Linked DNA regions of Enhydrobacter sp.. The protein of the gene in region 2 interacts with the protein of the main gene of each other region in a pairwise test. Links are inferred from orthologs where the notes say so. Each region holds a gene or a part of one and is shown on either strand. Other genes may lie near its edges.

Region 1 (2,859 bases), 3.1 Mb from region 2 along the record:
ATCGCGACGTTCACCTCCTGCAGGCCGCGGCAGATCGCGAACAGCGGCACGGCGTGGCTGACGGCATGACGGATGAGCGGCAGCGTCGTCGCATCGCGCGCCGCGTCGTGCGCCGTCCCCTCGCGGCTCGGCATGCCGCCATAGTGACGCGGCTCGACGTTGGACGGGCTGCCGGTCAGCAGTACGCCATCGAGCATGTCGAGGAGACGGTCGAGCGCCTCGGTCATTGGCCGGTCCTCGGCAAATTCGCCACCAAAGGCTGGAATCAGTACCGGCAGGCCGCCGACGGCCCGAATTGCCGCCTGGACGTACTTGTCGCCGACGGTGTGATGCCAGCCGCCTCGGCCATTCTCCTTGAGACAGGCGGTCACACCGACCAGGGGACGCAACAACGAGCCGTTCATAGCCTTGCCAAGCTGCGCTAGACGTGAAGTCTTATTTTCATCGACGGGCTTTGCCTTGGCAATTGCCTCAAATCGTCTCTGCCCGCGTCTTGTGCAGTGCAGCCTTGCGTGGTACCCGCCGGCCACCCCCCTTTTGCCTCCAGCAGCGAAAGAACCCGATGACGACGACTCCGCCGCCCGCTCCCGGTCCTACCGACTCCCAGCCTCAGCAGCAGGTCAACCCGCTCACCGTGCACGGCCAGTACATCAAGGACCTGAGCTTCGAGAATCCGCGCGCGCCGCAGAGCCTGATCGAGCAAAAGCAGCCGCAGCTCACGCTCAATGTCAACGTGTCGACGCGCCAGTTCGAGGCCAAAACCTTCGAGGTTGTGCTGAACCTCGAGGCGAGCGCGCATACACCGGAGAAAGAGCCGCTGTTCATGCTCGAGCTCGTCTATGCCGGCACCGTCACACTGGGCGAGGTGCCGCAGGAGGCATTCGGCCCGCTGCTGCTGATCGAGACCCCGCGGCTGCTTTTCCCTTTCGCCCGCGCCATCGTCGCCAATGCGACGCGCGAGGCGGGCTTCCCGCCGCTCAACATCGCTCCCGTCGACTTCGTGGCACTCTATCGCCAGCAGCTCGAGGCCGCCGGCGGGCAACTGCCGGGCATTCCCGGCGGGCCGGTGGGCCACGCTTGATTCGATGCTCGTGGGACCGCGGGCTTCCAGCCCGCTCATGAGCGCGCAGGATGCGCGCGGTCCCAGAATGAGGTCGGCTCAGGCGGTCTGAAGCCAGATCGCGTCCTTGAGCTTCTTCACGAACGCGGCATGCGCCGCGAGTTCGGCGGCGCTCGGCGCGTGCGGGCGCGCCGGCCGCACCGTCACGCTGGCTGCGACCACCAGGCTGGTGACCGTGGCGGCGACCTCGGGGGCAAGGCCGAGATCGCGCTGCCGGCCGCCGCTCAGCTCGAGATAGACCTCGGCCAGAAGCTCGGAGTCGAGCAGCGCGCCATGCTTTGTGCGGCTGGAATTGTCGATGCCGAATCGCTCGCAGAGCGCGTCGAGGCTGGCACGCTGGCCGGGAAACTTGCGGCGCGCCATCGAAACCGTGTCGACATAGGCATTCAGGAGCTTCGGCCTGCCGACCCTCTCCAGCTCGGCGTTGAGGAAGCCGATATCGAACTGGGCGTTGTGAATCACGAGCTGCGCGTCGCCGATGAATTCCAGGAATTCCTCGACGCGCTCGGCGAACAGGGGCTTGTCGGCCAGGAACTCGTCGGTCAGGCCATGCACGTCCTGCGCGCCCGTCGGCATGATCATTTCCGGATTGAAGTAGGCGTGGAATGTCTTGCCGGTGGCCACCGTATTGAAGAGCTCGATGCAGCCCAGCTCGACGATGCGATGACCGGCCAAAGGGTCGAGGCCGGTCGTCTCCGTATCCAGAACGATCTCGCGCATGCCCGATCCTTATTAGCGGCAAGCGCGGTCAGACGCGACGGGCGCGCGCCAATCTGGCTGTGAATTTCTCCCGCCACGGATCGGGCGGCCAGCATCGGCCCGGGCGCTTCCTGAGCGCCGCCACGGCCTTGACCAGCGCCGCCCGGGTTGGTGCCAGGCCAAGGCCGGTGGGGACGACGACCGTAGCAAGGCGGCGCTTGACGTGATCAGGTACCTGCTGGCGGAGGATGCCGGCAAATTTCTCCTGGGTCATGCCGGGCCGGTCGAGCACGCGCTGCCGCTGCAGGAAAGCAGGTGCCGACACCACCAACGTGGCATCCACACGACGCTCGCCGCATCCTTCGAACAACAGCGGGATGTCGAGCACGACCAGCGGAACGCCGCGCCGGGCCGCCCGCTTCAGGAACGCGCGCTGTCTTTGCGCCACCAGCGGATGCACGATCGCTTCGAGCTTGCGCAGCGCCGCCTTGTCGCCGAACACACGCGCCCCCAGCGCCTGACGGTCGAGCACGCCGCCTTTCACCACGCCGGGAAAAGCCGCCTCGATCGGAGGCAGCGCCGGTCCGCCCGGTGCCTGCAGCGCATGGACGGCCGCATCGGCGTCGTAGACCGGCACTCCCAGCTCGCGCAGCATCCTGGCTGCGGTCGATTTGCCCATGCCGATCGAGCCGGTCAGGCCAACGATCACCATACGACTTCGCCCGTCAGAGGAAAGATTGCGCCACTGGAGTGGCGCGCTCCCCTGAGCGCTCATCGGAGCGCGCAACTCCAGTTGCGCCTGCCCTGAGGCCTGCCGAAGGGCTCATGCGGTGTGGCGACCGTATTCCAATGAAGTGTCGGGCAGGTCTTTCAAGGCACCAGGATCGTCTGGCCGGTGGTCTTGCGGTTTTCGAGGTCGATATGGGCCTGTCCCGCCTCGCCGAGCGGATAGCGCTGGTCGATCGAGATCTTGACCTTGCCGCTTTTCACCATCCTGAACAGCGAGTTCGCCGAGGCCTCGAGCTCCTTGCGGGTCGAGG
Region 2 (6,250 bases):
GAAGTGGCGCGTTTCTAAGGGGGAACGTCCCGGAATGCAAGGTCGACGGTCGGATCGGCCAGTACGGTACTCCAATAATATTCGTGAATTACAATATATTACCCGATATTGTTGACATCGTTCCCGGGCTCGAGGCCGACGGCAATCGCCTTGGCCAGTTTCAGAAGCGACAGCGGCGCACTGCCTTCGGCCTTGTTGTTCGCGGTAATCCAGACCCTGCGGCCTGCCTTGAAGGCCCTTCGGGCCATACGCGCGAGAATTCGGCGCGTCTCCGGATCCTCGTCGACAAGCCGGTCGAACGGCTCGTAGCGCTGCCTCGCGCTCTGATAGAGAAAGCCCCGGTGCAGGTTCCAGCGCACCACCAGATCGCCGGGCCCATCGCCGTCGAGCGCCCCGAGCGCCGTCTCCTGACGCTCCACCTCCGGCATCCGGTCGTGCAGGCCCACGCAATAGCGCACGCCGGCATCGCGCAGCATGCGTATCAGCCGCGGCGTCAGAAGCTCGCCGTTGCGCAGTTCCAGGGCGTAGATCGGCCGCTCGCCGCCGAGCTCCTTCGGGAGGGCGGCGAAGAAAGCCGCCAGTCGCTCGATCAGCGCCGGCCCTTCCTCGACCAGGCTTCGCGGCAGCGGCGACACCTGGAATACCAGCGGTCCCGCCTTCGCCTCCAGTCCTTCAATGCAGGGCACGACGAACTCGCGAGCGGCGATCGCCGGGTCGAGGAAGTGTGGGTTGGGCACCCTGCCCCGCCCCTCCTCGTCACGCACCACGGCATCGCAGACGAGCGCCGGTGCCTTGATCACGAAGCTGAAGTCGTCCGGCACCTGGGTGGCATAGCGGGTGTACTCGATGGTCGTGATCGGCGCGTAGAAGGTTCGATCGAGACTGACGGTACGCAGAAGCGGAATCCGGGCATAGGCCGCCAGGCCCTGCTTGCTGAGCGCCGTCTGGGGATGGAGACCTTCGTAGACCAGTCCGCGCCAGCCGGGGAAGAACCACGACGAGGTGCCGAGCCGAATGCCCGGCGGCAGGGTCGGCGCCTGCAGAAGCGGCGACTCCCGGGACGGCTGCACCTCGGCCGCAGCCGATTTCGACCGCTTCGGCGTGGATTGCTCGAACAGGCCGGGCTGGCGGCTCAAATCTCCTCCACCTGCGCGACCCCCGGCAGGCTGCCGATGGCGTCACGCAGGCCGCCCGCGACCGAGTAGCTGCCGGGCAGGACCACCTCGGCCTCGGCCTCCTCCGTCACCGGCACCACGAGCGTCACCCGGCCGCGGCCGCGCTTCCCGTCGAGATGCTTGCGCAGGGCGTCGAGCGCCGCCGGATCGGAGATCACGATGCGCAGGCCGGCCGCGGCATGGGCCACCGCCTCCTCGAGCTTCTCCACCGATTGGGCCATCAGCTTGACCTGCTCGCCGTCCAACCGGCCGTCAGCCGACACCAGGATCGCCTGGCCGGCCTCGAGGAGCTGGCGCTTGCTGCTCAGCACCTCGCTGAAGCAGGTGAGCTCGAACGCCCCCGACTGGTCCGAGCATTGCACGAAGGCGAAGCGGTTGCCCTTGGCCGACACGCGTTCCATGCGATCGATCACCGTGCCGGCGAGCCTGATGCGCCCGGGCACGCCGCGCGCCAGCAAGGCCGGCAAATCGGCCGCCCGCACCACGCCCAGTCGCTGCAGGCTGCGCTCGTAGGCCGCCAGCGGATGCGAAGAAAGGTAGAAGCCGATCGCCGAGAACTCGTGCTGCAGACGCTCCATGGGAGCCCAGTCCGGGACCTTCGGCAGCGGCGGGCGACGCTGCGCCGTGTCGTCACCGAACAGGTTGTTCTGGCTGCTGCCGCGGGCCTCGTGGGTAGCCTGCGAATGGCGCAGCAGCGCCTCGATGGCGCCGAAGGTCTGAGCCCGGTTCCTGTTCAGCGTGTCGAAGGCGCCTGCCTTCACCAGACTTTCGACCAGGCGCTTGTTCAGCACCCGCTGGTCCAGCCGCTCGGCGACGTCGAACAGGTCCTTGAACGGTCCGCTGGCCTCGCGCTCGGCGACCAGCCGAGCCATGGCGTCGCGGCCGACACCCTTGATTGCCGCCAGGGCATAGCGGATCGCCTTCCTGCCGTCGGCCGTCGCCTCGACCGTGAACTCGGCCGAGGAGCGGGTGACGTCCGGCGGCAGCAGCTCGATGCCGAGCTTGTCGAGGTCGCGGCGGTAGCCGTTCAGCTTCTCGACGTTGCCCATGTCGAGCGTCATCGTCGCGGCGAAGAATTCCACCGGATGATTGGCCTTGAGATAGGCGGTCTGGTAGCACACCAGCGCGTAGGCTGCGGCATGGCTCTTGTTGAAGCCGTAGCCGGCGAACTTGTCGACCTGGTCGAAGATCGAGGAGGCCTTGTCCTTCTTGACGCCGTTCTTCTCCGCGCCCTCGATGAAGGTGGCGCGCTGGGCGTCCATCTCCGACTTGATCTTCTTGCCCATGGCACGGCGCAGAAGATCGGCGCCGCCCAGCGTGTAGCCGCTCAGCACCTGGGCGATCTGCATCACCTGCTCCTGGTAGATCATGATGCCGTAGGTCTCCTTCAGGATTCCTTCCAGCAGCGGGTGCAGGTAGTCGGGCGTCTCCTCGCCGTGCTTGCGCTTGATGTAGCTCGGGATGTTCTCCATCGGCCCTGGGCGATAGAGCGCGACGACGGCGATGATGTCCTCGAAGCGGTCCGGCTTCAGCTTGCGCAGGACATCGCGCATCCCGTTGCCTTCGAGCTGGAACACCCCCGATCCGTCGCCGCGGGCCAGTAGCTCGAAGGTCTTGCGGTCGTCGAGCGGCAGCTTGGCGATGTCGATCCTGTCGCGGCCGATCAGGTCGCAGGCCTTCTCGATGACGGTGAGCGTCTTGAGGCCGAGGAAATCGAACTTCACCAGGCCTGCCGTCTCGACCCACTTCATATTGAACTGGGTGGCAGGCAGGGACTCCTTGTTGTCGGTGTCGCGGTAGAGGGGCACCAGCTCGTCGAGCGGCCGGTCGCCGATCACCACGCCGGCCGCGTGCGTCGAGGCATTGCGGTAGAGACCTTCGAGCTGCAGCGCGAGGTCGATCAGGCGCCTGATCTCCTCGTCGGCCTCGTATTGGTCCTTGAGGAGCTGCTCGGTCTCCAGCGCCTTGGCGAGCGTGACCGGATTGGCCGGATTGTTCGGCACCAGCTTGCAGATGCGGTCGACCTGGCCGTAGGGCATGCCGAGCACCCGTCCGACGTCGCGCAGCACCGCACGCGCCTGCAGCTTGCCAAAGGTGATGATGGCGGCGACGCGATCGTGGCCGTACTCGTCCCGCACGTAACGGATGACGCGGTCGCGCTTGTCCTGGCAGAAATCGATGTCGAAGTCCGGCATCGACACGCGCTCGGGATTGAGAAAACGTTCGAACAGCAGGCCCCAGCGCAGCGGGTCGAGGTCGGTGATCTTGAGCGACCACGCGACCAGGGAGCCCGCACCGGAGCCGCGGCCTGGCCCGACCGGCACGTCGTGGTCCTTGGCCCACTGGATGAAATCGGCCACGATCAGGAAGTAGCCGGCGAAGCCCATCTTCTCGATCATGTCGAGTTCGTAGGCGAGCCGCTCCCCGTACTTCTCGAAGTCGATGTGCGGCGCAAGCCGCCCCAGCCGCCTGAGCTCGTCGAGCCCCGAGCGCGCCAGCGCCCGCAACGCTTCGCCTTCCGAGCGTCCCTGGAGCTTGGTGTAGCTCGGCAGGATCGGCTTGCGCGGCGCCGGCATATAGGCGCAGCGCCGGGCCACGACGAGGGTGTTGTCGCACGCTTCCGGCAGGTCGGCGAACAGCCTGCGCATCTCTTCCGCCGACTTGAAGTAGTGCTCGGGCGTAAGCCGGCGGCGGTTGGGATCGTCGATATGCGCTCCCTGCTCGATGCAGAGCAGTACGTCGTGCGCCTCGTGCATCGCCGCCTTGGGGAAATGCACATCGTTGGTGGCGACGAGCGGCAGCCCCTTGTCGTAGGCGAGGTCGATGAGCGGGTCCTCGATGCGCCGTTCGGCCTCCTCGCCATGCCGCTGCAGCTCGATATAGAGCCGCGCCTCGAACATCTTCTGCAGGCGCTCGAGCTGATGCGCCGCCGCCGGCGCCTGTCCCGCCGCCAGCAGGCGGCCCAGCGCGCTCCCGATGCTGCCGGTCAGGGCGATCAAGCCGTCGGTGTGGCCTTCCAGCTCTTCCAGCGGCAGGGCCGACAGCGAGCCGGTCTTGAAGTCGAGATGAGCGCGGCTCACCAGCCGCATCAGGTTGACGTAGCCCGCTTCGCTCTGGACCAGCAGCGTCAGCCAATCGACGGACGGCAGCTTTGCGGCCGCGGCGATGCCGCCCTCCTCGGCCCGGCGGATCGCGAGGTCGCAGCCGATGATCGGCTGGACGCCGTTGCTGGCGGCGTACTGCGAGAACTCCAGGGCGCCGAACAGGTTGTTGCGGTCGGTGACGGCGACCGCGGGCATCGCGTTCTCCTTTGCGAGCGCGACGATCTTGTCGACCTTGTTGGCGCCCTCGGTGAGCGAATAGGCGGATCGGACCTTGAGATGGACGAAATCGGCGATGGGCACGGTCCACTATTGCGCCTGAACCTTGTGGAAAGCGAGGCGCACTTCAGGTCAGCACGCCGTCCTTCAGATGCACCGTGCGGTCCATGCGGGCGGCCAGTTCGGGATTGTGGGTGGCTATCAGCGCCCCCATGCCCGTCTCCCGCACCAGCGTCAGCAACTGCCGGAAGACCGTGTCCGAGGTCCCCGAGTCGAGATTGCCGGTAGGCTCGTCGGCCAGCAGCACGCGCGGCGCATTGGCGACGGCCCGGGCGATGGCGACGCGCTGCTGCTCGCCCCCGGAAAGGCGGCCCGGCCGGTGGTCGGCGCGGTCATTGAGCTGCACCATGGCCAGGAGCTCGGCCGCCCGCAGCCGCGCCTGGCTGCGCGGCAGGCCGTTCAGCATCTGCGGCAACATCACGTTCTCGAGGGCCGAGAACTCCGGCAGCAGATGGTGATACTGGTAGACGAAGCCGAGGAACTTGCGGCGCAGCGCGGTGCGCGGGCCGTCGGCGAAACCCTGCACCGACCGGCCGTCGATGATCACATCCCCCGCGTCGGGCCGCTCCAGCAGGCCCGCGATATGCAGCAGGGTCGACTTGCCGCTGCCCGACTGGCCGACAAGCGCCACGATCTCGCCGGCGTGCAGGTCGAGCGTGACACCGCGCAGGACCTCGAGACGGCGATCGCCCTGGATGAACGTACGCACGATTCCGTGCAGGGAAAGCAGGCCGGCGCCTTCACTCATGACGGAGCCCTTCAACCGGTTCGATTTGGGTGCTGCGCCACGCGGGATAGGCGGCCGCCGCGAGCGACAGCAGGATCGCCACCAGAACAATAGACAGAACTTCCAGCGGCTGCACGCGCACCGGCATGGAGGTGATGAAATCGACCTCCGCACCGCCCGAGCCGGCGGCCCCTGTCAACGCGGTCAGCAGCCGCCCGATCGCGGGCATGTTGGCGCAGACCAGCAGGCCGAGCGCGGTGCCGGCCACCGTTCCGATCACGCCGACTCCGGCCGCCGCCATGAAAAAGGCACGGACGATGGTGCCGGTGCCCGCCCCCATGGTGCGCAAAATGGAGATGCTGCCGCGCTTCACCCGCACCAGCATAGTGAAGCTCGCCACCACGTTCATGGCCGCCACCAGGACGATCAGGCTGAGGATGATGAACATCATCACGCGCTCGACCTGGAGCGCGCCGACGAAACGCGCATTGAGGCTTTGCCAGTCGGCGACCTTGAGGTCGTCGCGGTGAAGCGATGCGCGGATGGCGGCCGCCACCTCCGGTGCCCTGGCCCGGTCGGGCAGCTCGAGGTCGATCGAGCTCACGGTGTGCGGGCCGTACTCCAGGTCCTGTTGCAGCATCGACAAGGGCAGGAACACGAAGCTCGAATCGAACTCGTAGCGCTTGCTGAGGAAGCTCGCCAGCACCTCGTAGTCGGTGTAGCGCGGCGCGATCGTGCCGGTCTCGTTAAGCCGCTGCGTCACGATCGTGATCTTGTCGCCGATCCGCAGGTTGAGCGCCTGCCGCAGCCTGTCGCCGATCACCACGCCCGGCCGCGTGCCGAAGCCGTCGACCGCGCCGTGCACGATGTTCCTGGTGACGATGTCGCGCGACAGCAGGTCCTCGGTGCGCACGCCGCGCAGGACGGCGCCGCGCGTCTGGCCGTTCGCGCTGACCAGGGCCTGGCGC
Region 3 (2,854 bases), 4.3 Mb from region 2 along the record:
CCGCGGCCGTGAAGGCGGCCAAGGCCGGCTCGATCGAGTTCCGCGCCGAGAAGGCCGGCATCGTCCATGCCGGCGTCGGCAAGGCCTCGTTCAGCGAGGAGGCGATCGCCGCCAACGTGAAGGCGCTGGTCAACGCGATCAGCCGCGCGCGACCGAGCGGCGCCAAGGGCACCTTCATCAAGAAGGTGTCGATCAGTTCGACCATGGGGCCGGGCATCAAGCTCGATCCCGCCACCGCGCTCGCGGGCTGAGCGCGGAGACCGGTCACGAGTTTCCGGCGTCGGCCGTCCCGGCTGGCGCTGGCAAGGAGGGAAGGAGCCGAGAGGCTTTCGACCTCCACCTGTCCGAGACCGCCGGTGCTTTCCGCCTTCGGGCGGAGCGTAAAGGGGAAACCCGCCAGCGCAGACGGGGGCAAGGGTATCGGCGCATGCATTCCTTTGCGAAGGCATGCGCGCGCACCCGAACTTCCGGGGCAGGCGAGCAGGGCCGCGAGGTCTCCGTTCGCTGAACCGCAAACGGAGGCTGCGTGGTCTTAACGCAGCCGGTTCGATCCGATCGTCGGGTCGGGCCTCAATTGGAGAAAGCCGTGAATCGTTCGGAGAAGGCCGAAGCGATCGCCGAGCTGAACCAGATCTTCAAGGACGCGAGCCTGATGGTGGTCACCCGCCAGTCCGGCCTCACCGTCCAGGAAGTGACGGACCTGCGTCGCAAGATGCGGGCGGCCGGTGCGAGCTACAAGGTCGCCAAGAACCGGCTCACGCTGCGTGCCCTCGAGGGCACGCCCTTCAAGGCGCTCGGGTCCTTGTTCACGGGTCCGACCGCCATCGCCTACTCCAAGGATCCGGTCGCGGCGGCGAAGGTCGTCGCGACCTTCGCCAAGGACAACGAGAAGCTCAGCATCGTCGGCGGTGCGCTGGGCGAGGAGACACTGGACGTCGCGGGCGTCCAGGCTCTCGCCACGCTGCCCTCCCTCGATGCTCTGCGGGCCCAGATCATCGGCCTTCTGCAGGCTCCGGCGACCAAGGTCGCGGGCGTGCTGCAGGCGCCGGCCGGTCAGGTCGCTCGGGTGTTCGGCGCTTACGGAGCCAAGGACGGCGCGAAGGCGGCGTGAGTCAATCTGTCGAAGTCACGATCAACGAAGTTCGGGTTATCAGGAGATAGACAATGGCCAATCTGGAAAAGCTGGTCGAGGAGCTCTCGACCCTGACGGTCCTCGAGGCCGCTCAGCTCAGCAAGCTGCTCGAGGAGAAGTGGGGCGTGAGCGCCGCCGCGCCGGTCGCTATCGCCGCGGCGCCGGGCGCTGCCGCCGCGGGCGCCGCTCCGGCGGAAGCCAAGGACGAGTTCACCGTCGTCCTGGCCGCAGCCGGCGACAAGAAGATCAACGTCATCAAGGCCGTGCGCGAGATCACCGGTCTCGGCCTCAAGGAGGCCAAGGACCTGGTCGAGGGCGCGCCCAAGCCGGTCAAGGAAGCGGTGCCGAAGGCCGATGCCGAGAAGCTCAAGGCCAAGCTCGAGGCCGAGGGCGCCAAGGTCGAGCTGAAGTAGCAATCTTTCCGGTCGGGCCGGCCTCTCCCGAGGTCGGCCCCATCGGGGCCTCTTCTCCGAGCGGATCCTGCGGGGTCCCTTCCGACAAGTGGCCCTCTGCAACGGATGGGGCAAGCGGCTGGCGGGCCGCGAGCTCCGAGAAAGCAGCGGGTGTTTCTCCGCCCTTGAACCTTCGAGGACGCAGGATGGCCACGGCCTTCAATACGCGCAAACGGATTCGTCGCTTCTTCGGCCACATCGAGTCCGTGGCGCCGATGCCCAACCTCATCGAGGTGCAGAAGAGCTCGTACGAGAGCTTCCTGCAGCGCATGACGCCGGCCGCCAAGCGCACGCAGAGCGGCCTTCAGGAAGTCTTCCGCTCGGTGTTTCCCATCAAGGACTTCGCCGAGCGCGCCAGCCTCGAGTTCGTGAAGTACGAGTTCGAGGAGCCGAAGTACGACGTCGAGGAATGCCAGCAGCGCGGCATCACCTACGCCGCGCCGCTCAAGGTGACGCTTCAGCTCGTCGTCTGGGACGTCGACGAGGAAGCCGGCTCGCGCTCGATCCGCGACATCAAGGAGCAGGACGTCTACATGGGCGACATGCCGCTCATGACCGACAACGGCACCTTCATCGTGAACGGCACCGAGCGCGTGATCGTGAGCCAGATGCACCGCTCGCCGGGCGTCTTCTTCGACCACGACAAGGGCAAGACCCACAGCTCGGGCAAGTACCTGTTCGCGGCGCGCATCATCCCCTATCGCGGCTCGTGGCTCGACTTCGAGTTCGACGCCAAGGACCTGATCCATGTCCGCATCGACCGTCGCCGCAAGATTCCGGTGACGACGCTGCTGCTCGCGCTCGACAACGATGCCACGGCCAAGAAGCGCGCATCCGCCGTCGCCAAGGGCCAGCAGCTCGACCCGGCCGAGGCGCAGGGCATGTCGCCGGAGGAGATCCTCGCCGCCTTCTACGGCCAGGTCGTCTACAAGCGCGACAAGGAAGGCTGGAACACGACCTTCGACGCCGAGGCGATGAAGGGGGTGAAGCTCACGCACGACCTCGTCAACGCCAAGACCGGCAAGACCGTGGCCGACGCCGGCGCCAAGATGACGCCGCGTCTGCTCGCCCGCCTCAAGGAGGCGGGACTGAAGGAGATCCGCGTGTCGCCCGAGGAGCTGATCGGCCGTTACGCCGCGCTCGACGTCATCAACGACAAGACGGGCGAGATCTATGTCGAGGCGGGCCAGGAGATCACGCAGGCCGTACTCGATCTGTTCGAGGAGAACGGCATCGACACGCTGCCGACGCTCGCCATCGATCATGCCAA

The links. Proteins that work in one complex are often made in the same cells at the same time.
Region 1: the proteins of dnaE (region 2) and dnaQ interact in binary tests that used the Escherichia coli proteins (3 or more experiments, as listed by UniProt). The link is inferred for Enhydrobacter sp. from one-to-one orthologs.
Region 3: the proteins of dnaE (region 2) and rplL interact in binary tests that used the Escherichia coli proteins (3 or more experiments, as listed by UniProt). The link is inferred for Enhydrobacter sp. from one-to-one orthologs.

Annotation. Positions count from the first base shown.
Region 1 is NZ_CP126889.1:1,837,088-1,839,946, forward strand. It holds dnaQ (DNA polymerase III subunit epsilon), read right to left. Parts: upstream 1,841-2,859; coding sequence 1,160-1,840; downstream 1-1,159. Other genes in the region: OJF58_RS09250 (gamma-glutamyl-gamma-aminobutyrate hydrolase family protein), read right to left, coding at 1-392; secB (protein-export chaperone SecB), read left to right, coding at 563-1,081; coaE (dephospho-CoA kinase), read right to left, coding at 1,869-2,531; OJF58_RS09270 (quinone oxidoreductase), read right to left, coding at 2,690-2,859. UniProt on the Escherichia coli protein: DNA polymerase III is a complex, multichain enzyme responsible for most of the replicative synthesis in bacteria. The epsilon subunit contain the editing function and is a proofreading 3'-5' exonuclease.
Region 2 is NZ_CP126889.1:4,914,694-4,920,943, forward strand. What follows is about bases 933-4,910. They hold dnaE (DNA polymerase III subunit alpha), read right to left. Parts: upstream 4,580-4,910; coding sequence 1,133-4,579; downstream 933-1,132. Other genes in these bases: OJF58_RS24465 (DUF72 domain-containing protein), read right to left, coding at 933-1,136; OJF58_RS24475 (ABC transporter ATP-binding protein), read right to left, coding at 4,623-4,910. Outside these bases: more of OJF58_RS24465, read right to left, coding at 99-932; more of OJF58_RS24475, read right to left, coding at 4,911-5,303; OJF58_RS24480 (ABC transporter permease), read right to left, coding at 5,296-6,250. UniProt on the Escherichia coli protein: DNA polymerase III is a complex, multichain enzyme responsible for most of the replicative synthesis in bacteria. This DNA polymerase also exhibits 3' to 5' exonuclease activity. The alpha chain is the DNA polymerase catalytic subunit.
Region 3 is NZ_CP126889.1:608,370-611,223, reverse strand. It holds rplL (50S ribosomal protein L7/L12), read left to right. Parts: upstream 1-1,164; coding sequence 1,165-1,545; downstream 1,546-2,854. Other genes in the region: rpoB (DNA-directed RNA polymerase subunit beta), read left to right, coding at 1,731-2,854; rplJ (50S ribosomal protein L10), read left to right, coding at 587-1,111; rplA (50S ribosomal protein L1), read left to right, coding at 1-251. UniProt on the Escherichia coli protein: The binding site for several of the GTPase factors involved in protein synthesis (IF-2, EF-Tu, EF-G and RF3). Is thus essential for accurate translation.